Regions from separate parts of the Microbispora sp. CA-102843 genome, predicted to be linked through region 2. Evidence: riboswitches for the same ligand, from Rfam matches in the RefSeq annotation. Region 2 holds a riboswitch; the other holds the start of a gene.
What was found. A riboswitch is a leader RNA that binds a small molecule or an ion and turns the genes downstream of it on or off. The one in region 2 is predicted to bind glycine.
Positions count from the first base shown of each region.

Region 1 (10,176 bases), 2.4 Mb from region 2:
CCTCCAATGGGGCATTCTTGTGTACTAGGTCACATCAGTGCGCGTGAGCCTGCTCGGGGTGCGGCCGGGTTCCCTGCCCGACCGGCGGAAATGCTCCGAACGGACTATGTCGTACGGATGCCGCCGAGCCGCAAACTGGTGTAGTCCAGTGTGGTGTGCGTCATACCCCACGGACGCCAGGAAGACAAAAAAGAGCGAACGATAAAGACACGGAGCCCCGGCGATGTGCCCTCATGAACCGGCCTGTCCCACCGCGGACGCGAAAGACCGAGAAGCCGCCCGCACGATAGCCTGCCACCCGGAGCAGGGCTGGAGCCTTCTCTGCAACGGCGTCGTGCTGTTCGAGGACACCGGCGAGCTGCTGCCCGACGGCGGCGTCATCGCCCCGCACCGCCCCACCGACATGGCCATCAGCGCGGCCTAGCCCTCCACCGACAGAGGCGGAAGCAGCCACCGCGCCACCACCTCGCCCACCCGGGCGGGGTCCTTCTTGAACTCGTGCCCCTCCCCCGGGAGGACCACGAGACATGCGGCGTCCTTCTCGTCCGGCACGCCGAACGGATCCCGATCCCCGTTGACCACGAGCACGGGGGTCCCCGCCTGCCGCAGCTCTTCCGCACGTGACCGTTCCGGCTTGCCCGGCGGGTGGAGCGGGAACGCGAGCGCCACCACCGCATCGGCCCCGGCGGCGCGCGCGGTGCGGCAGGCGACCCGCGCGCCGTTGCTCCGCCCGCCCTGGACGAACGGCAGGCCCGGGTGGCGCTCGCGGAGCGCGGCGACGATCGACAGCCACGCCTCGTCCTGCTTTACCGCCGACCCCGGCGCTCGCGCGCCGCGCAGCCGGAACGGCTGCACCACCCGGGCGACGGTCCCCCCTGTGGCCAGCACCGCGTCTCGTACGGCGAGAAGGTCGGGGGCGTCCGCACCTCCCCCGGACCCGTGGGTCAGGACCAGCAGCAGCCGCGGATCGGCCGCCTCGTCCACCTCGGCCAGGGCGCGGCCGTGCGGAGTGTCGATCTCCATGCCGGTGACGGTATCGGGTCCGACCGGAGCAGGAGGACCCGACCCTCCGATCGGAGGATGGCAGTCCCCCGTGTAAGGGGCGAGAATGTCATGGTGCCGGACATCGCATCGCAGCAGCCGCCCACGACCGGGCGTCCCGTCCCTCCGCCGACGGCGGCCCCCTCGACCCGCGAGGACCTGCGCGCCGTCATGGCGGCCCGCCGCGACCTCGGCCCGGAGTACGAGGACGCGCTGGTCGACTCGTTCCTCGACAAGCTCGACGTGGAGATCGCCGCGCGGGTGCGCAACGAGGTGGCGGCCCAGCTGCGCCACCAGCCGCCCGGGCCCCCGGTCAAGCAGAAGGACAGCGCCGTAGGCGTGGCCATGGGGTCGCTGGCCCTGGGCATCCCGTTGACCGGGATCGCGGTGGGGAACGCCGGCCTGGCGGGCCTGCTCCTGTCCTGGGGCGGGATCATCGCGGTCAACTTCGCCTACGCCATCAGCCGCCGCGTCCAGCGCTGAGCCACTTCCCGGCTCAGGCCTCGACGCCCTCCTCCATGGCGGGACGCACGTCCCGCCCGAGGCGCAGCCGCACCTGCTCGGCCAGCGCCTCGTCGGGGTGGTCGAGGCCGTAGCGCCACACGGTCTCCGCGTCGGCGTCGCGGCCCCGCAGCGGCAGCGTACGGGCCAGCAGCTCGATCGCGAGCGCGCCCGTTCCGGCGTCGGCCCCCTCCTGGCGGCTGTCCTCCACCGCCCCGGCGAACTGCGCGCACGCCATCTCCAGGTGCGCCATGCCGAGCAGCACCCGCAGGCGTGCCGGGTCGGCCACCGCGCTGACCGACAGCGCCTCCAGCAGGACGTCGGCGGCCCTCTCGGGCTCGCCGTCCTCAAGCAGCCGCTCGGCCATCCGCTCGACCACGACGGACAGGCCCTCGCCGGCCTCGCCGCGGTCCGGCGCGTTCTCGTCCGCGGCGAGTTCCGCGAAGATCGCGGCCGCGCCGTCGAGGTCGCCGCCCTCGGCGAGCCGGCGTGCGTGGTCGAGCCGGTCGGACCGCCGCCCGGAATCGATGGCCGTCATACAGGGGCCTCGCATGGTCGCAGGTGATGAGAAACGATCACCGCGATCTTAACGAGACCGGCCGCCGGGCGGGGCCGACATACTGAACTGATCAGTCCTCGTACGCCTCGAGCGGCGGGCAGGAGCAGACGAGGTTGCGGTCGCCGTACGCCTGGTCGATGCGGCGCACCGGCGACCAGTACTTGTCGTCCCGCAGGCCGGGCACCGGGTAGGCGGCCACCGCCCGCGCGTACGGGTGGGCCCACTCGTCGGCGGTGAGGCACTCGGCCGTGTGCGGGGCGTTGCGCAGCGGGTTGTCGGTCTTGTCGTACTCGCCCGACGCCACCTTCGCGATCTCGCCCCTGATGGCGATCATCGCGTCGGCGAAGCGGTCGAGCTCGGCCAGGTCCTCGCTCTCGGTCGGCTCGATCATGAGCGTCCCGGCGACGGGGAACGACATCGTGGGCGCGTGGAAGCCGTAGTCGATCAGCCGCTTGGCCACGTCGTCCACCGTGACGCCGGTCTCCTTGGTGATCTGGCGCAGGTCGACGATGCACTCGTGGGCGACCAGGCCGTCCCGGCCGGTGTACAGCACCGGGTAGTGCGGCGCCAGCCGCCGAGCCAGGTAGTTGGCCGACAGGATCGCCTGCTCGGTGGCCTGCCGCAGCCCGTCGGCGCCCATCATCCTGACGTACGCCCAGGAGATCGGCAGGATGCCCGCCGAGCCGTACGGCGCCGCCGACACGTGCGCCGGCAGGTGCTCGGCGAGGTGGGCCTTGACCGCCACCGGGCCGACGCCGGGGCCGCCGCCGCCGTGCGGGATGCAGAAGGTCTTGTGCAGGTTCAGGTGGGAGACGTCCGCGCCGAACTCGCCCAGCTTGGCCAGGCCCACCAGCGCGTTGAGGTTGGCGCCGTCGACGTAGACCTGCCCGCCGGCCTCGTGCACCCGCTCGCAGATCTCGACGATCGTCTCCTCGTACACCCCGTGGGTGGACGGGTACGTCACCATGATCGCGGCGAGCGCGTCGCGGTGCTTGTCGATCTTGGCGGTGAGATCCGCCAGGTCGACGTTGCCGTTCTCGTCGCAGGCCACCACGACCACCCGCATGCCCGCCATGACGGCGCTGGCGGCGTTGGTGCCGTGGGCGGAGGACGGGATGAGGCACACGTCGCGGCCGCCCTCGCCCCTGGAGCGGTGGTAGGACCTGATGGCCAGCAAGCCGGCGAACTCGCCCTGGGAGCCCGCGTTCGGCTGGATCGACACCCGGTCGTAGCCGGTGACCTCGGCCAGCCAGCCCTCCAGCGTCGCGATCAGCTCGGCGTACCCCTCGGCCTGCTCAGCGGGCGCGAACGGGTGGATCGAGGCGAACTCCGGCCAGGTGATCGGTTCCATCTCGGTGGTCGCGTTGAGCTTCATCGTGCAGGAGCCCAGCGGGATCATCGAGCGGTCGAGCGCGATGTCCTTGTCCTGCAGCCGCCGCAGGTAGCGCAGCATCGCCGTCTCGGACCGGTGGGAGTGGAACACCGGGTGGGTGAGGAAGTCCGAGGTCCGCTGCAGGCCGGCCGGGAGCGCGTCGGAGGTCACCCGGTCGAGGTCCTCGACCACGAGTCCGGACGCGCCGAACGCCGCCCAGACCGCCCGCAGGTGGTCCGTGGTGGTCTTCTCGTCGCAGGCGACGCCGACGTGGTCGTCGTCGGCCAGGCGCAGGTTCACGCCCCGCTCGGCGGCGGCGGCCACGACCTCGGCGGCCCGTCCGGGCACGCGGGCGAGCACGGTCTCGAAGAACTCGTCGTGGACGATCTCGACGCCGCCCTCGCGCAGCCCGGCGGCGAGGACGACCGCGTGGCGGTGCACCCGCTGGGCGATCCTCCTGAGGCCTTCCGGGCCGTGGTAGACGGCGTACATCGAGGCCATGACGGCGAGCAGGACCTGCGCGGTGCAGATGTTGCTGGTGGCCTTCTCCCGCCGGATGTGCTGCTCGCGGGTCTGCAGGGCCAGCCGGTAGGCCGTACGGCCGTCGGCGTCCACCGAGACCCCGACGAGGCGGCCCGGCATCTGCCGCTGAAGGCCCTCTCGGACGGCCATGTACGCCGCGTGGGGGCCGCCGTAGCCCAGCGGGACACCGAAGCGCTGGGAGGAGCCGACGGCGATGTCTGCGCCCTGCTCGCCCGGGGACTCCAGCAGGGTCAGCGACAGCAGGTCGGCCGCGGCCACCAGCTGCGCCCCCTGGGCGTGCGCCCGCTCGGCGACGGCGCGGAAGGACGCCGCCCGCCCGCTCGCGCCCGGGTACTGGACGAGGACCCCGAAGCACTCGGGCAGCTCGCCGGCGAGGTCGGACTCCACCAGCGTGATGCCGAGCGGCTCGGCGCGGGTCGCCAGCACGGCCTTGGTCTGCGGCAGCGCGTCGGCGTCCACCACGAACACGTCGGTCTTCACCTTGCTCGCCCGGCGGGCCAGCGTCATCGCCTCGGCCGCGGCCGTCGCCTCGTCGAGCAGGGACGCGCCGGCGACGTCGAGGCCGGTGAGGTCCGACACGACCGTCTGGAAGTTCAGCAGCGCCTCCAGCCGCCCCTGGGAGATCTCCGGCTGGTAGGGCGTGTACGCGGTGTACCAGCCCGGGTTCTCCAGCACGTTGCGGAGGACGACGCCCGGGGTGATCGTGTCGTAGTACCCGAGGCCGATCATCGGGGTCAGCACGCGGTTGCGGCCGGCGAGGGCGCGCAGTTCGGCCAGCGCCTCGGCCTCCCCCACCGCCTCGGGCAGGTTCAGCGGGCCGCGCGTGCGGATCGCCTCGGGCACGGCCACGGCGAGCAGGTCGGCCACCGACTCGTAGCCGACTGCCTCCAGCATCCGGGCGCGGCCGGCCTCGGAGGGGCCGATATGACGGGTGGCGAAGGGCGGAGCGGAAAGATCGCGAAGCGTGGACCGATCGGTCATGACAGGGGCCTCCTGAGCGGGTTGAGACCTGCGGCGACCGCCCGGCGCCTGCATGGCGCGGCCGGTCGTGAAGCGGTCTCCCCCTCTGTCATCGGACCTGAGAGCTTCACCGGGCCGTCGAGCCCGGCTTTCCCCTTCGGTGAGGCGCCGCCTGGCCGACGGGCCTGCTTTTCAGAGTCGCCTCGTCCGTGCGGTACGGATGCCTGAGAGATTCCGGGGAGGTTTGCTCCTTCGGCGCCCCTGAAAAGGCCAGGGGTCTCTCCCGCACGAGGTCGTCGGCCATACCCACTCTACCGGCTATCCGTTATCGGCCCGACTCGTGCCTTGCGCGAAACCGAGGCCGGCCTGGCGGGCCCGGACGATGGCCTCGGCCCGGTCGGCGACCGCCAGCTTGGCGAAGATGGCGGTGATGTGGTTGCTGACCGTCTTTCCGCTGATGGACAGGTGCCGGGCGATCGCCGCGTTGGACCGGCCGGCCGCGATGAGGTCGAGGACCTCCCGTTCGCGCACCGTGAGCTCGGGGAAGGGCTCGGGGACAGGATCGGAGCCCGGCGCGAGGGACGCGCCCTGCGCGAAGAAGTCGATGATCCGGCGGGCCACGCTCGGGCCGAAGACGGCATGCCCGGCCGCGACCGACCGGAGCGCCCGGATGATCTCCTCCTGCTGCGCGCCCTTGACCAGGTAGCCGAAGGCGCCGGCACGCATCGCGGCGAACACCGACTCGTCGTCCTCGAACATCGTGAGCACGAGCACCCGGGTGGCGGGCACGGCGCGCACGATGGCCCGGGTGGCCTCCACGCCGTTGGTGTCCGGCATGTGCAGGTCCATGACCACCACGTCGGGGCGGGTGAGCTGCACCTCGCGGCGGGCGGCGTCGCCGTCGCCGGCCTCGCCCACCACCACGATGTCGGGCAGCGACGCGACCAGGGCGCGCAGCCCCTCCCGCATCAGCGGGTGGTCGTCGACGACGACGATCCTGATCGGTTCCCCGGCGGTCATGACTGCTCCAGTGGTAGCCGGGCGTGGACGCGGCCTCCCCGGTCGGTGGGGCCCGCGGTGAGCGTACCGCCCAGTTCGGCCGCCCGCTCGTGCATGGAGCGCAGGCCCACGCCGTGCGGCCAGGCGCCGACGCCGCCGGCGCCGTCGTCGCTCACTTCCACGTGCAGCGCGTGGTCGGCGCGCAGGCGGATCCGGCACGCCGCGGCCGGGCCGTGGCGCAGCGCGTTGGTGACGGCCTCGGTGGCGATGCGGTACGCCGCCACCTCCACCGCGGCGGCCAGCGGCGGCAGGTCGTCCGGGGCGTCGACGGTGACCACGCACCCGGCGTGCTCGCGGCGCCAGGACTGCTGGGCGCGCTGGCGCAGCGCGCCGACGAGCCCGAACTCGTCGAGGTCGGGCGGGCGCAGGTCGTAGACGAGGCGGCGGATGTCGCCGATCGCGGTGGTCAGGTCGGCGCGCAGGTCGAGCAGGAGCCGCCCGCTCCGCTCCGGGTCGGTGCCGCGCAGGTTGTGAGCGGCATCGGCCTTGAGGGTCACCGCGGTGAGCACCGTGCCGAGGCCGTCGTGCAGGTCGCGGCGCAGCCGCCGGCGTTCCTCCTCCCGTGCGGCGACGATGCGCTTGCGGGACTCGCCCAGTTGCTCGGACAGGCGCACCGCCTGCAGGGCCAGGCCGACGGGGGCGGCCAGCAACCCCAGGGCGCGCCGGTCGGCGCCGGACAGCCGGCTCTCTCCGGCACGCAGCCCGACGAGCAGGTCGGCGGGCGGCCCGTCGGCCACCTCCAGCGACACGGTGTGCCGCAGCTGCGGCGGCCGGCCGTACGTGGCGACCAGCCGCCCGTCGGAGCTGACCGCGGCGTAGGGCAGCCGCAGCGCCTCGCACACGGCCCGCAGCACCCCGTCGAGGCCGGTGCCGAGCCGCAGGCCGACCCGGGCCGCCGCCGCCGCGGGGTCGCGGCGCTGCCCGTACAGGACCCGGTCAACCACCGACTGGACGGCCGAGCGGGCGGGTGCGAAGGCGAGCGCGATGACCGCGGTCGCGATCAGCGGGGTGGCCGACAGCCGGTCCTGCGCCAGCGCGGACAGCGCCGCGACGATGCCCAGGTACGCCACCACGACGCCGAGCGTGAGCACCGCGTACACGAGCGACCGGTTGACGATCAGCTCGATGTCGTACAACCGGTGGCGCAGGATGGCCACCGTGGCTGCGGCCGGGATCAGCGGCAGGGTCAGCAGGAACAGCACCGGCCCGTCGGTCGTGACCATCCGCTGGAGGTTGAGCGCCGCGAACAGGCCCACTGCCCACAACAGCCACATCAGCCGCAGCCGCGCCGCCCCACGCGACCGGCGGGTGCGCAGGCCGAGCGCGACGAGGGCGGCCAGCAGCACCAGCGCGTCGGCGGCGGCGAACACCGGCACCAGACGCCGGGCCGCCTCGCCTGCCACGGCGGGCAGCAGCGGGGCGCCCGCGGCCGGCCCGCCCTCGGCCACTCCCGCCGCCAGGGGCAGGGTCAGGACCGGTGTGAGCGGCAGGACGGCGAGGGTGGCGACGACCAGCGGCCGCCAGCGCCGCGACAGCGGCCTGCCGTCGGGGAACAGCTGGACGATCAGCGGAAGGCAGACGGTCGGCGCCGGGATCCACACGGTGACGCCGAACAGCTCGACCGCCCGCGCCCACCCCTCCGGCAGCTCCACCGCGCCGGAGAGCAGCCCGAGGCAGGCCACGCTCAGCGTGTAGCAGGCGCCGTACGCCACGAACAGGAGCCCGATGCGGTGCCCGGGCCGGTACGCCAGCACGAGCGCGCCGAACGCGGTGAAGGTCAGCGCCTGGGCGCTGTTGGTCAACAGGTACGAGTCGTCGGCCGCGTCGGCGAAGGTGAGCCCGCCGAGGAACCACGACACCCACGCCGCCGCGACCACGACCGCCGTGAAAGTGCCCACCGCGACCGGGCCGGCCCGCCTGACTGCCATGGGCTCATCATCGGGTCCCGCCGCTCCCGTCAGCCATAGGAGCGCGCTCCCAGATCGGCGGGCGGCTCCGGGACCGGGATCGGGAGTCCGCTCCCACGACGGCGGGAGTGCCGCGCGCCCACCCTCGGACTCGATCGGACAGCCCTCGGATTCTCCAGGAGGACCATCATGCAGCCGGACACCGGCACCCGCGCCGCCACCGCCCCGCGCAAACCGCTGCGGGACGTGCGCGGCTTCTGGCGGGTGCTGCTCGCCGTCGTCGCCCCGCTCCCCATGCTCGGCATGGGCCTGCACTACGTCTTCAGCCCCGTGGACGGCGGCGAGTCGTTCGAGGCCACGGTCGCGGCGTACGCGGCCCACGAGCAGCTGGCGGGCCTGATCCGCTGGTTCGGCCTGCCGTTCCTGGTCGGGCTGATCCCGGCCACGTTCGCCGTGGCCTGGGTGGCCCGGCGCGGCGCTCCCCGGCTCGCCACGGCGGGCGCGCTCCTCGCGCTGCTCGGCGACCTGGCCGGATTCCCCCTGACCCGCGGCGGCGACGACCTCGCGTACCTCACGGTGACGCGGGGCTTCGACGTGGCGACCATGGCGAAGATCCAGAGTGCCCTGGAGGACGACCCCGTGCAACTGGTGGCGGGGCTGCTGTTCATCGTGGGCATCGTCATCGGCCTGCTGCTGCTCGGCCTCGCGCTCTGGCGCAGCGGCGCGGCGCCGGCCTGGATGGGCATCGTCCTCGCGGCCGGCGGGTTCACGCACCCGTTCATGCCCGGACACGTCGCGTCGGGCATCGGCCTGCTGGTCGCGGCCGTGGGCTTCGCCGGCGCCTCCGTCGCCCTGCTGCGCATGCGCGACGACGAGTTCGACCTTCCCCCCGCGCGGCCTGCCGCGCGTGCCTGACCCCGTTCGGGAACCCGCCCCGGCCTCCGCTCACCCGGCCCGCCCGGCTTCGAGCGGTCGCCGGGGCGTCCGTTCAGCCGGTCCTGCGGGCCTTTCTTCGGCGGGCCAGCTCGTCCGCCGGATAGTCCCCCTCCGCATCCGGAGCGGCCTCCGCGCGCTCACCCGGAAGCTCGGCCAGCGATCCCTCGACCTCCCGCCAGACCCGCCCGAGTGCGATGCCGAACACGCCCTGGCCGCCCTGCAGCAGGTCGATCACCTCGTCGGCGCTCGTGCACTCGTAGACGCTCACGCCGTCGCTCATCAAAGTGATCTGGGCCAGGTCGTTGACACCGCGGTCGCGCAGATGCCGTACGGCGGTGCGTATCTGCTGGAGGGAGACCCCCGTGTCCAGAAGACGTTTGACGACCTTCAGGACGAGGATGTCGCGGAAGCTGTACAGTCGCTGGGACCCGGATCCCTGGGCGGCCCTTATCGTCGGGAGCACCAGCTCGGTCCGGGCCCAGTAGTCGAGCTGCCGGTAGGTGATTCCGGCCGCCGCGCACGCCGTGGGCCCGCGGTATCCGATGCCCTGGGGCAGCGCCGTCGGCTGCTCGTCGAACAGCAGGCCCTGTTCGCCGGCGCGCTCGCGCGCCGCCTGCCGAACCGGGTCGTGCTGGCCGGCCGACTTACCCTCGCCGCTGCTGACCGCCACTGCGGACCTCCGGCTTTCTCTCATCCCACGGTCTGATCTGGGGGTTCGTGAATTACAACCGTGGTTTCCCTTGCACCGTAGGACCGGGGCCATCGTCAGTCAACGACCCCGTCCGGCGCGTCGTGAAGCGTAATCTCCCGAAATCGTCCGGCACGTCAGCCCGCCCGGCCGAAGTCTTCCGGTGTGATTTTGTCCAGGAACTCGCGGAACTTTTCCACTTCGTCTTCCTGGTCGTCGGGCATGCTCACGCCCGCTTCCTGGATCACGTCCTCACTCGCGTAGATCGTCGCACCCGTACGCAACGCCAGCGCGATCGAGTCCGAAGGACGGGCGCTGACCTCCACGCCGTTGGAGAAGACCAGATCGGCGAAGAAGATTCCATCGCGGAGCGCGACGATGTTGACGGTGCGCAACCGCACCCCCAAGGCCTCAAGAACGTCACGGAACAAGTCGTGGGTCAGCGGCCGGGGCGGCGGCTCCTCCGCCTGGGCCAACGCGATAGCGGTCGCCTCGGTCATGCCTATCCAGATCGGCAGGTACCGATCGCCGCTCGTCTCCTTTAGGAGAACGATCGGCTGGTTGGTGGGCATCTCAACGCGAACCCCCACGACCTCCATCTGCAACACGG
Region 1 is NZ_JBNJNF010000001.1:5,043,714-5,053,889, forward strand. It holds gene ACQEVJ_RS23485 (DUF5999 family protein) at 224-424, shown strand; gene ACQEVJ_RS23490 (alpha/beta hydrolase family protein) at 421-1,023, opposite strand; gene ACQEVJ_RS23495 (hypothetical protein) at 1,081-1,524, shown strand; gene ACQEVJ_RS23500 (hypothetical protein) at 1,538-2,080, opposite strand; gene gcvP (aminomethyl-transferring glycine dehydrogenase) at 2,172-4,997, opposite strand; glycine riboswitch at 5,179-5,272, opposite strand; gene ACQEVJ_RS23510 (response regulator) at 5,295-5,996, opposite strand; gene ACQEVJ_RS23515 (sensor histidine kinase) at 5,993-7,963, opposite strand; gene ACQEVJ_RS23520 (hypothetical protein) at 8,132-8,857, shown strand; gene ACQEVJ_RS23525 (MerR family transcriptional regulator) at 8,931-9,548, opposite strand; gene ACQEVJ_RS23530 (bifunctional nuclease family protein) at 9,704-10,174, opposite strand.
Region 1: linked by a shared signal. The riboswitch ahead of gcvP (aminomethyl-transferring glycine dehydrogenase) and the one ahead of gcvT (glycine cleavage system aminomethyltransferase GcvT) in region 2 are both predicted to bind glycine.

Region 2 (10,176 bases):
AGCCGCCGCCGACCGAGTAGTACACCTTCTCGCGCAGCACGGCGTCGTCGGCGTACGCCGTGAACCGCATGCCGTTCGGGTGGTGGGGGAGCGACAGCTTGCGCTCGAAGACGAGGTCCTCGCCGACCACGAACGGGATCTCGTGCACGCCGTACAACGAGACCGTGCCGCTCGCCCGCATCGCCGCCAGCCGTTCGTCGACGGTGTCGACGTCGACCAGCTCGGGCTTGTCGCCGGACAGGCCGAGCAGGACCGCCTTGTCGCTGCCGTGGCCCTTGCCGGTCAGCCCGAGCGAGCCGTAGAGGATGGCCTCGACCCGGGTGACCTTCTCCAGCAGCCCGTCCTGGTGCAGCCCGCGGGCGAACTTGTGCGCCGCCGCCATCGGGCCGCCCGTGTGGGAGCTGGACGGCCCGATGCCCACCTTGAACAGGTCGAAGACGCTGATCGCCATTGACCGTCGCCTTTCACGCGTCTCCGGTGGCCGTCAGGACTCGCCGGAGGTCAGCGCGGTGTACTCCGCGGCCGACAGCAGGTCCTCCGGCTCCTCCTCCACGCGCACGCGGAACAGCCAGCCCTCGCCGTACGGGTCGGAGTTGACCAGCGAGGGGTTGTCCGCGACGGCCGAGTTGATCTCGACGATCTCGCCGCCGACCGGGGCGAAGATGTCGCTCACGGACTTGGTGGACTCCACCTCGCCGACCGCGTCGCCGGCCGCGACCGTGGCGCCGACCTCCTGGTGCACCTCCACGTAAACCACGTCGCCGAGCTGCTCGGCCGCGTACGCCGTGACGCCCACCGTCACGGTGAGGCCGTCCTCGATCCCGGCCACCCACTCGTGTTCCTTGGTGTAGCTCAGGTCGTCCGGAATGGTGCTCACTTGCTCCTCCTGTAGAAAGGCAGATCGACGACGTCGACCGGTTCTTGGCTGCCCCGGATGTCCACGGCCAGGCCACCCTTCTCCAGGGCGTCCTCGTCGACGTACGCCATGGCGATCGGGCGGCCGAGGGACTGCGACGGGGCGCCGCTGGTCACCTCGCCGACGACGGCGCCGTCCCGGGTGACCGGGTAGCCGTGCCGGGGCACCCGGCGGCCGCGCGCCACCAGCCCGACCAGGCGCCGCCTGGTGCCGTTCTCCGCTGCCCGCTCGAGGGCGGCCTTACCCACGAAGTCACCGGGCTTGTCGAAGCGGACGACCCGGCCGAGCCCGGCGTCGAACGGTGTGATCGCCGCGCTCAGCTCGTTGCCGTACAACGGCATGCCGGCTTCCAGGCGCAGCGTGTCGCGGGCCGACAGCCCGGCGGGGACGAGCCCGGCGTCCCTGCCCGCCTCGGTGAGGGCGTCCCACAGCGGCACGGCGTGCTCGTTCAGCACGAACAGCTCGAAGCCGTCCTCGCCGGTGTATCCGGTGCGTGCGATCAGGACGGGCGTGCCCGCGACGACGCCGGGGAGGATGGCGTAGTACTTCAGATCGTCGAGGTCGGCGTCGGTCAGCGCGGTCAGGATCTCGGCGCTGCGCGGGCCCTGCACCGCGACCAGCGCGTACTCGTCCGACCGGTCGGTCACCCGCGCGTCGTATCCCCGGACCCGGTCGGCGAGCTCACGGGCGACGAGGGCGTAGTTGGAGGCGTTGGCGACGACCATGTACTGGTCCTCGTCCAGGCGGTAGACGATGAGGTCGTCGAGGATGCCGCCGGTCTCGTTCACGATCATCGTGTAGCGGGCGCGGCGGGGCGCGAGGACGCTGAGGTGCCCCACGAGAGCGCGGTCGAGCGCCTCGCCCGCCTGTGCGCCGACGACGAAGATCTCCCCCATGTGGGACAGGTCGAACAGCCCCGCGGCCGTGCGCACCGCGTTGTGCTCGGCCGACTCACTGCCGTAGCGCAGGGGCATCTGCCAGCCCGCGAAGTCGGTCAGGGTCGCGCCAAGGCGTTCGTGGACCCCGCGGAGCGGGGTGGATCGGGACATGCGCACCTCGGAAGGACGGATGCTGCGTTTGACTATCGGGCATCCTCCCCCTCTGTCATCGGCGCCTGAGAGCTTCGTCCGATCTTTGCCGGACTTTCACCTTCGGCGAGGCCTTCCGGCCTTCTTTCCAGAGGTCACCTGGCCCGCACGGTCCTTTGCCTTGAGAGGTTCGCGGGGAGGGCTTGCTCCTTCAGGGGCCCTGACCGGATGCCAGGACGCTCTCCCGCACGGGATCACCGGTGTCCTGCAAGCCTAGTGGTTCGCCGCCATCCCCGTAACCGGCTGGATCGCCCCGATTCCCCCGATCGGGGTATCCGTCCCCAGGCCGGCGGGCATCTCGTCCTTCGACTCGAAGCTGCGGGGTGGAGAGCCCCTTCATGCACCTACGGCGGGATGGCCAAGCTCGCGGCGAATGGCGCGGACCTCGGCCAAGTCGTCCGGATCCTTGCCGAGTCTTTCCGCGTCCGCGCGGGCCTGCTCCGGCCAGCGGAGGCGGTCGGCGAGCCTGATGGCTTCCCGCACCACATCCGTGGCCGATCTTCCATCGGCCGTGAGCCGAGCCAGGATCTGCTCGGTCGCCGGATCACAATGCGTGATCGGATTCGCGCGGCGGCCGATGCCCCGCACGGAGACGCATCAGGGCGGACGAAGGGTCGTCGCCGGTGAGGATCCGCTGGTGGAGGGCCTGGGTGTCGGGGGACGGCTCGGTGCCGAGGCGGTCGACCAGGGTGCGGCGCAGTCGCTGGTAGGACGCCGAGGCGTCGTGGGTGCGGCCCGACCGGTGCAGCGCCAGCATGAGCTGCCGATGCGGCCGTTCACGCAGCGGATGGCGCCTCGCCCACTGGGCGAGGCCGCCGACGATCTCGTGGTGGTGCCCGAGCGCCAGTCGTACGTCGAAGAGGTCCTCGGTCACCGCACGCCGGTCCTCGTCGAGCCGTTCGGCCCACCCGGAGAGCTCGTCCACGTGCGTCATGCCGAGCAGGGCGTCGCCCCGCCACAGGCTCAGCGCGTTCTCGAACATCCTCGCCGCATTGTGGTAATCGCCATTGTCGCGAGCGATTCTGCCATGTGCCGCGAAATGGTTGAATACTGCAGCATCCACGGATCCGGGCGGGACGGAAAGAAGGTACCCGCCCTCCACGGTGTGCAGCGGAGAAAGGTCGGGGTCGCGCGGCGAGAGCCGCCGCCGCATCTGTGCGATGTAGGTGGTAAGATTCCGCGGCGCCGATTTAGTGGGACAGTGATTCCACAACAGATCGATGAGTCTGTCCCGGTGAACCGCGATATTCGGATTGAGCAGGAACAGTGCCAGTAGCTGCCGGTGCCTCGGGGCGAGCCCGGCGATGACGTCCCCCGAGGGTTTCATGGCCAGGAACGGTCCGAGCACGGCGTATAACACGGTTCCCCTCGCACGAAAGCAGCGTGAACGCGCCGACGACGCGGCTTTGATCGCCATTTGACCATATCTCTCTCCGACGGCTTGCGTCAAAAATATGTCGTTTCTATGTCCGTCGCTACGGAGCACATAAACGCCGCCCTGGGAGCCGCAATGCCGGCCCGGCGCGCTCCGATACGCCGATAAGCCAAATGAAATCGGTTACAGATCAAGCTCGCGCCGACTGTCCATGCCGGCGATGTGAGAGTGTGACGCCGATTACGCGATGATCGGCGCGGGGCGGCGCCGGCCCGGGGAGGTACGGCTTATGACGGACGAGGATTTCTGGGAGCTGATCGGCACGCTCGACGGGGTGGTCGACGAAGACGGCGCCGATCTGCTGGGCGAACGCCTGTCGTCGCTGGGCGCGGAGGAGGTGGAGGCCTTCTGCGCGCGTCTCGCCGGAAAGGTGCGTGCGCTCACCGGACTCCCTCTTGAGGGGCGTCCGGTTCCCGACGTCAGCGACGAGGGCCGGCCGCCGATCCCACTCGTCGGGGACGCGTACGAGAACCTGCTGTACGCGGTGGTCGCCGCCGGGCGGGAGCGGTACGAGGCCGTGCTCGCCGATCCGGCGGTGGCCGAGGGCGAGGAGTGGGACGCGGGGGAGACCGAACTGCTCGTCGATGTCGTCGCGACCGTGCTGTGGGGTGTCGCGGGCCTGGACTGGTACGAGGAGTTCGACCCTCTGCTGTCCGGACTGCCGGCGGACGGACGGTGGTACGACACACGCCGGGGCTCGGCCTGGAAGAGCGCGCCGCGACAGTACGAGAACGCGGCCCACGCGCTGGACCGGGCCCTGAACGACTCCGCCGAATGGCGCGCCTGGTGGAGCCAGACTGGGCTGCGCAAAATCAAGGTCGGCGTCGCCGTCAACGCCGACAGGGGCCTCGAGAACGTCGAGCGCGGCAGGACGATCGCCAGGGCCGAGTTCAGGATGGGCCGCTCCTACTTCGGCGATAGCGACGCCGCGGGACTGAGAGCGCTCGCGGTGGAGGAGGGCACGCGCATCATGGGCGCGATCGCCCGGGCGCTGGACATGACGCCGCCTCCACCGCTTCCGTCCTCTTCCCGCTGAGCTGTTCCCGCTGACCTGTTCCCGCTGAGCTGTTCCCGCTGACCTGGGGGGGGCGGGGGTCCGGCGCTCACCGGGCCGCGGCGGCGTCGCCTCCGGTCGCGGGGGCCCGCATGGCCTGGTTGACGGCGTCGGTGCGCCGGGCGTCGCCCCACACCCACTCCACGTGGGCCTCGCGCCGCCGATCGGCCAGCCATTCCTCGAAAAGCCGCTGTTCGATCCCTCGCCGGGTGGCGTCGTCGAGAACGGCGGGCCTGACCTCCACCACGTGGGTGACCACGGGGTCGGGTCCGTACGGGCCGAGGACGTCACCGGGTGCGGCGTTCGCCGCCCGCGGGCCGAGTTCGGCGCGGAACAGCCGGCGCAGGCGGGCGTCCGCGCCGTGGTCGAGCGTCTCGGCGGCGGCCGAGGCGAGGGGATCGGCCCCGCCGTCCCGCAGCCGGGCGGCGGCGGCCTGGGCGGCCTCCAGCCGGGGATAGCGGAGGGACAGCACGCACAGCCGCTCATAGGAGCCGGGGCCGGCGCTGAAAAGGCCGCCGGCGCGGTCGCCGACGACGCGCCGGCGCAGCCGGGCGATCCCGGCCTCCTGGGCCACGATGTGCTCCAGGCCGGCGTGGTCGAGGCCGTGTTCGGCCATCCACGCCCGGGTGGCCTCGACCGTGAGCAGCCCCCGGGCCCGCCGGAAGGCGTCGAGAGCGTCCTGCAACTCGGCGGCGGACAGGTCCACGGGGTCGTCGGCCAGCTCCTGCGCGACCAGGGCGGCGTCGACCAGCCGGCTCGCCTGAGAGGCGTCGCTCCACAGCTCGTCCAGCACCGCCATGGCCTGCTCCATCGCGACTTCCATGCCGTTGACCCGGACGACGACCTGCTCGCCGGAGTTGCGGCTGCCCCGCAGCGGCCAGGGCAGCGCGCGGTCGGGGGCGAAGGCGACCGAGACCGTGCCGTCTCCCACCGGGATCAGCATGTCGTAGTGACAGCCGCCGCCGGGATGGTCGCGCTGCCACACCAGGCGCATCGGCGTGCCCTCGTGCTCCGCCCGCAGGTCGCCCAGCAGGAGCCTGGCCTCGGCGGGTTCCAGGTCGCTGATCCGGCGGAGGTACGCCAGGACGCCGGCCAGCAGGCCGGCAGGGGGAAGGACAACACGGTGAACACCACTGTGCGGCGGCATGTCGGGCTCCTCTGAGCGAAATCTGTCGGGCTCGTTCGCGGCGGGGACGTCAGGCCGGTTCGAGCAGGAGGTCGCAGAGGGCCTCGCTGATCGGCAGACCGGTCATGTTCTCGACCCACAGCCACTGCGCGTTGGGGTTGACCTCCAGGAAGACATGACGGTCGTCCGGCGTGACGATCAGGTCGACGGCGCCGTACAGCAGGCCGAGGCGGTCCATCAGCGCCAGGCACCGGTCGGCGATCTCCTCCTGGAGGCGGTGCGGCCGGTGCGGGGTGGTCCGGGTGTCGTAGTACCGCCAGTCGAGGCTCGATCGGTTGGACGCCTGCGAGTGGATCTCGGCGGCGAAGATCTGCCGCCCGACGATGGTGACGCGCAGCTCGAAGCGCTTCGGCACCATCTCCTGCACGATCACCGGGCAGAACCGCAGGCCGTCGGCGTACGCGAGGTCGCGGGGCGACACCGGCTCGGTGAGGCGGGTCGCGGTGAGGCCGCCCGCGACGCCCTCGACGAGCGGGACGTGGAAGGCCTTCGTGATGATCCGGCCGTCGTGCCGGTCGTGGAAGTCGAGGAACGACTCGGCGTCCGTGCTGATCAGCGTCTCCGGGATCGCGAATCCGAGCTCCGCCGCCAGGGCGAGCTGGGAGGCCTTCTGGCCGGACCGGCGGAAGACCGACTCGCGGGCGGGCACCTGACGGCACGGCAGGTGCTCCCACAGGTCGCTGAGCAGGCTCTTGCACTCCTGCACGGTGTGCGCGGCGACCGCCGGATCGACGATCTCGGCGTGCGCGCGAGGGGGAGTCGGCCGGCGCCACCACACGGCGGACACCGTGTCGAGGTCGATCGTCTCCTTGTCGCCGCGCAGGATGCGGCGGGTGCCGAGGCCGGCGCCGTAGCCGAGGTCCACCTTCGCCGAGACGGGGAAGTCGCCGGGGTCGAAGACGCTGACGCGCGCGCCGCGCCGGGCGAGCAGACCGCAGACCCGCTCGGCGTGCGGGTCGTCCTCGCTGGTGAGGACGAGAACGTGAGGAGGGCGCAACGGAGGGCCTTTCGACGTGACCAAAGAGACCTGAGCGGGTCGTGCGCGATCACCCGCGCCGTGCCCCGCGACCCCTCACGGCGGCGTTTGCCGCGTCGTGCCGGAGCGGCTTCGGACGGGACGCAGAAGCGGCGGCTTCCAGGAGGGGACTGAATCGGCTCGGCCTGAATCGACGGGGCATGGCGGGTGGGAGCGCCACCGGAGCGGCGCTCCCACCCTGTGCGTCACAGCGTGATCAACCCGGTGTGGTCACCCTGTGGTGTCATGGGCAAGCGTCAGAGGGAAATGTCGTCGTACTTGCACATGTTGTCGGCGTAGCAGCCGCTCCTGTCGAACTCCGGGGCCTGGCCGCCGGTCACGCCGCGCAGGCGCTCCTCGTCCAGTTCCTCGCCCACAGCCTCGATGGCGGCGATGACGGTGCGAACCTTCATGATTGCTCCCTCAGCACAGGTAGTCGTCGTAGCCGGCGCCGGACCTCGTCCGGGCGGCCATGGGGTCGCTCATCCCGCCGGTGACGCCCTCCAGCCGGCTCTCGTCCAGCTCGGCGCCCACCTCGGAAAGGTCCCGCAGCTCGGTCTTGGGCTGTCCGCTCATGGCCTTCTCCTTTCGGTCGAGTCGGGAGCCGGAAGCGGCTCCCCCGTGTCCCAGACCCTGTCTTGATCGCCTTGGAACCGGATTGCGTGACGGAGGTAAGCGACTTGTGACCTGCTTTACCCGCAGTTCATGAAGGTCAGGTGCCGAGCCGCTGCGCGGCGACGAGGCGTGCGTAGTGCCCGTCCCGGCTGAGCAGCTCGTCCCGGCCGCCCGCCTCCACGATCCGGCCCCGGTCCAGCACGAGGATGAGGTCGGCGTCCCGCACGGTGCTCAGCCGGTGGGCGATGACGACGCGGGTGCCCACGAAGCCGCGCAGGCTCTCCTCGATCGCGGCCTCGGTCGCGGTGTCGAGGTGGCTCGTGGCCTCGTCCAGCAGCAGCATCCTCGGCTCCGACAGCAGGGCGCGGGCGAGCGCGAGCCGCTGGCGCTGCCCGCCCGACAGCCCGCCGCCGTCGGTGAGCAGCGTGTGGTAGCCCATCGGCATGGCCGCGATCTCCTCGTGCACGCGGGCCGCCCGGGCCGCCCGCTCCACCTGCTCCCGGGTGGCCGTGGGGACGTTGAGCGCGATGTTGTCGAAGATCGTCCCGTTGAAGAGGACGGGCTCCTGCGGCACCACGCCGAACTGCCGGCGCAGGGCGCCGGGATCGAAGGCGGCGGCGGGCACGCCGTCGTAGCGGATCTCGCCTTCTGCGGGCGCGAGCAGCCCGAGGATCAGCCGGGCCAGGGTGGTCTTGCCGGATCCGGAGGCGCCGACCAGCGCGACCTTCTGCCCGGGATGGATGGCGACGGTGACGTCCCGCAGGATCCACGGGCTGTCGGGGCCGTAGCGGAAGCAGACGCCGTCCAGCTCGATCCGCCCCGTGAGCGTACGGGTGACCGGGGCGGCGGGAACGGGCTCCGGCTCGGCGTGCCACACGTCGGCCAGGCGCTCCACGTGCGGCCGGACCGACTGCACGGCCTGCAGACCGGTGACCAGCGAGCTCAGCGGGGCCAGCGCGGCGCCGGCCAGGGCCTGCAACGCGAGCATCCCGCCGAGCGTCAGCTCTCCGTCCGCCACCTGGCGGGCGCCCACCCATACGAGGGCGAGCGGGGCGGCGAACTGCAGGGTCCCGAGCAGGGCGTCCTGGAGGGAATGCGCCCGGCCGCTTCCTCCCGACCGCTCGGCGACGGCGGCGATGGCCGTCGCCCATCTGCCCGCGATCCGCGGCTCGGAGCCGGAGGCCTTGACCGTCTCGATGCCGCGCAGGCCCTCGATCAGCCTGCTCTGCAGGTCGTTGCGGGCCTCCGTCTCGCGGTGGGTCAGGTCGCCGACGCGGCGGCGGGTGAGGAGCAGCAGGCCCACCTGGGCCAGGGCGAACGCGACCAGGCAGCCGCCGACCAGCGGGCTGCGCGCGCTGATCGCGATCACGTATCCCAGGGCCAGCGGAGCCTCCAGGAAGGCGAGCGTCACCTGGTTGGTGAGGACCTCCCGGATCAGGGAGGTCGCCAGCACGCGATTGACCAGGTCGGCGGAGCCGCGCAGCGCGAAGAACCGGTAGGGCGCCGCGAGGAGCCGTTCGCCCGTGACGCGGACCAGTTCGCCGTCCGCGCTCACCCTGAGCGCGACCATGGCGTATCCGCGCAGCGCCCGGACCAGTCCGTACGCGGCGACCAAGCCCAGCACCCCGAGGCCCGCGACGGCCAGCAGGTCGTGGTCTCCGTCCGGCAGCACCCGGTCCACGACCAGCTCGGTCAGCGCGGGGAGGGCGAAGCCGAACGCCTGCATGACGACGCTGAGCGCCACCAGCAGCGCGAGCAGCCGCCGGCGGCCGGCGAAGGCGACGGCGGCCGGCCACCGCCACCAGCGGCCCCGGCGCAGGCGCCCGGTCCTCCGGAATTCGGCGCCCGGGGTGAAGACGAGCAGCACGCCGCTGTAGTCCCGGGCGAGGTCGGCGTCGGTGACGCGACGGCGGCCGGTCGCGGGATCGACGACCGTGACCGCGCCGGGCCTGCGATCCTCAACGACGACGTAGTGGTCGCCCTTCCAATGCGCGATCGCCGGGAGTGGCGCGTGCGCCAGCCCCTCGGGAGGCAGGGAGAAGGCCCGCGCCTCCAGCCCCCGCCGCCTGGCCGCCCTGACCAGGGTGAGCGCGGAGGTGCCGTCACGGCCGACGCCCATCTCCTCGCCGAGTTCGCGCACCTCCACGTGGTGTCCGTACGCGCCCAGGACCATGGCGAGGCAGGCGGGGCCGCACTCGGTGGGGGTGCGCTGGTGGACGACGGGTACTCTGCCGCGATTGAGCCTCATGGTCCACGAAGTGTCGGCCAGGAGGCTTGTCCATCGCTTGTGACCGGCTTCAATCCTGGGCTGTCAGCGGCGGGCGGCGGCGACGAGAGCGCGGAACAGCGGGCCGTCCTCGTCGGCTTCCGGGTGCCACTGGACGGCCAGGGCGAACGCCGCGCTCGTGACCTCGACGGCCTCGATCGTGCCGTCGTCCGAGCGGGCGGTGACCTCCAGCCCGTCCGCCAGGCGGTCGATCGCCTGGTGGTGGTAGTGGGCGGGCGTCAGGTCCTCGCCGTCGTAGATCTTGGCCAGCCCGGGCGAGAGCCGTACGGGGAGGCGGCCGAACGTCCCGGGGGCGGGGGAGTGGGCGGTGTGGCCGACCACGTCGGGCAGGTGCTGGTGGAGGGTGCCGCCCAGCGCCACGTTGAGCACCTGCAGGCCCCGGCAGATGCCGAGGAACGGCAGGCCGGTGCGCAGGGCGGCCTCCATCAGCCCGAACTCCGCCTCGTCGCGGAACTCCCGGACGTATCCGGTCTGCTCGGCGGGCGGCGCGCCGTAGCGGGCGGGGTCGATGTCGCCCCCGCCCGCGATGATCAGCCCGTCCAGCCGCCCGGCCAGCGCGGCGGGCTCCCCGGCGGGCGGC
Region 2 is NZ_JBNJNF010000001.1:7,478,380-7,488,555, reverse strand. It holds gene ACQEVJ_RS34630 (L-serine ammonia-lyase) at 1-451, opposite strand, end outside; gene gcvH (glycine cleavage system protein GcvH) at 485-877, opposite strand; gene gcvT (glycine cleavage system aminomethyltransferase GcvT) at 874-1,965, opposite strand; glycine riboswitch at 2,008-2,103, opposite strand; glycine riboswitch at 2,104-2,201, opposite strand; gene ACQEVJ_RS34615 (AfsR/SARP family transcriptional regulator) at 2,549-3,421, opposite strand; gene ACQEVJ_RS34610 (DUF4240 domain-containing protein) at 3,669-4,475, shown strand; gene ACQEVJ_RS34605 (TIGR04500 family putative peptide maturation system protein) at 4,543-5,640, opposite strand; gene ACQEVJ_RS34600 (MvdC/MvdD family ATP grasp protein) at 5,690-6,676, opposite strand; gene ACQEVJ_RS34595 (hypothetical protein) at 6,952-7,107, opposite strand; gene ACQEVJ_RS34590 (hypothetical protein) at 7,118-7,270, opposite strand; gene ACQEVJ_RS34585 (peptidase domain-containing ABC transporter) at 7,407-9,557, opposite strand; gene ACQEVJ_RS34580 (gamma-glutamyl-gamma-aminobutyrate hydrolase family protein) at 9,621-10,176, opposite strand, start outside.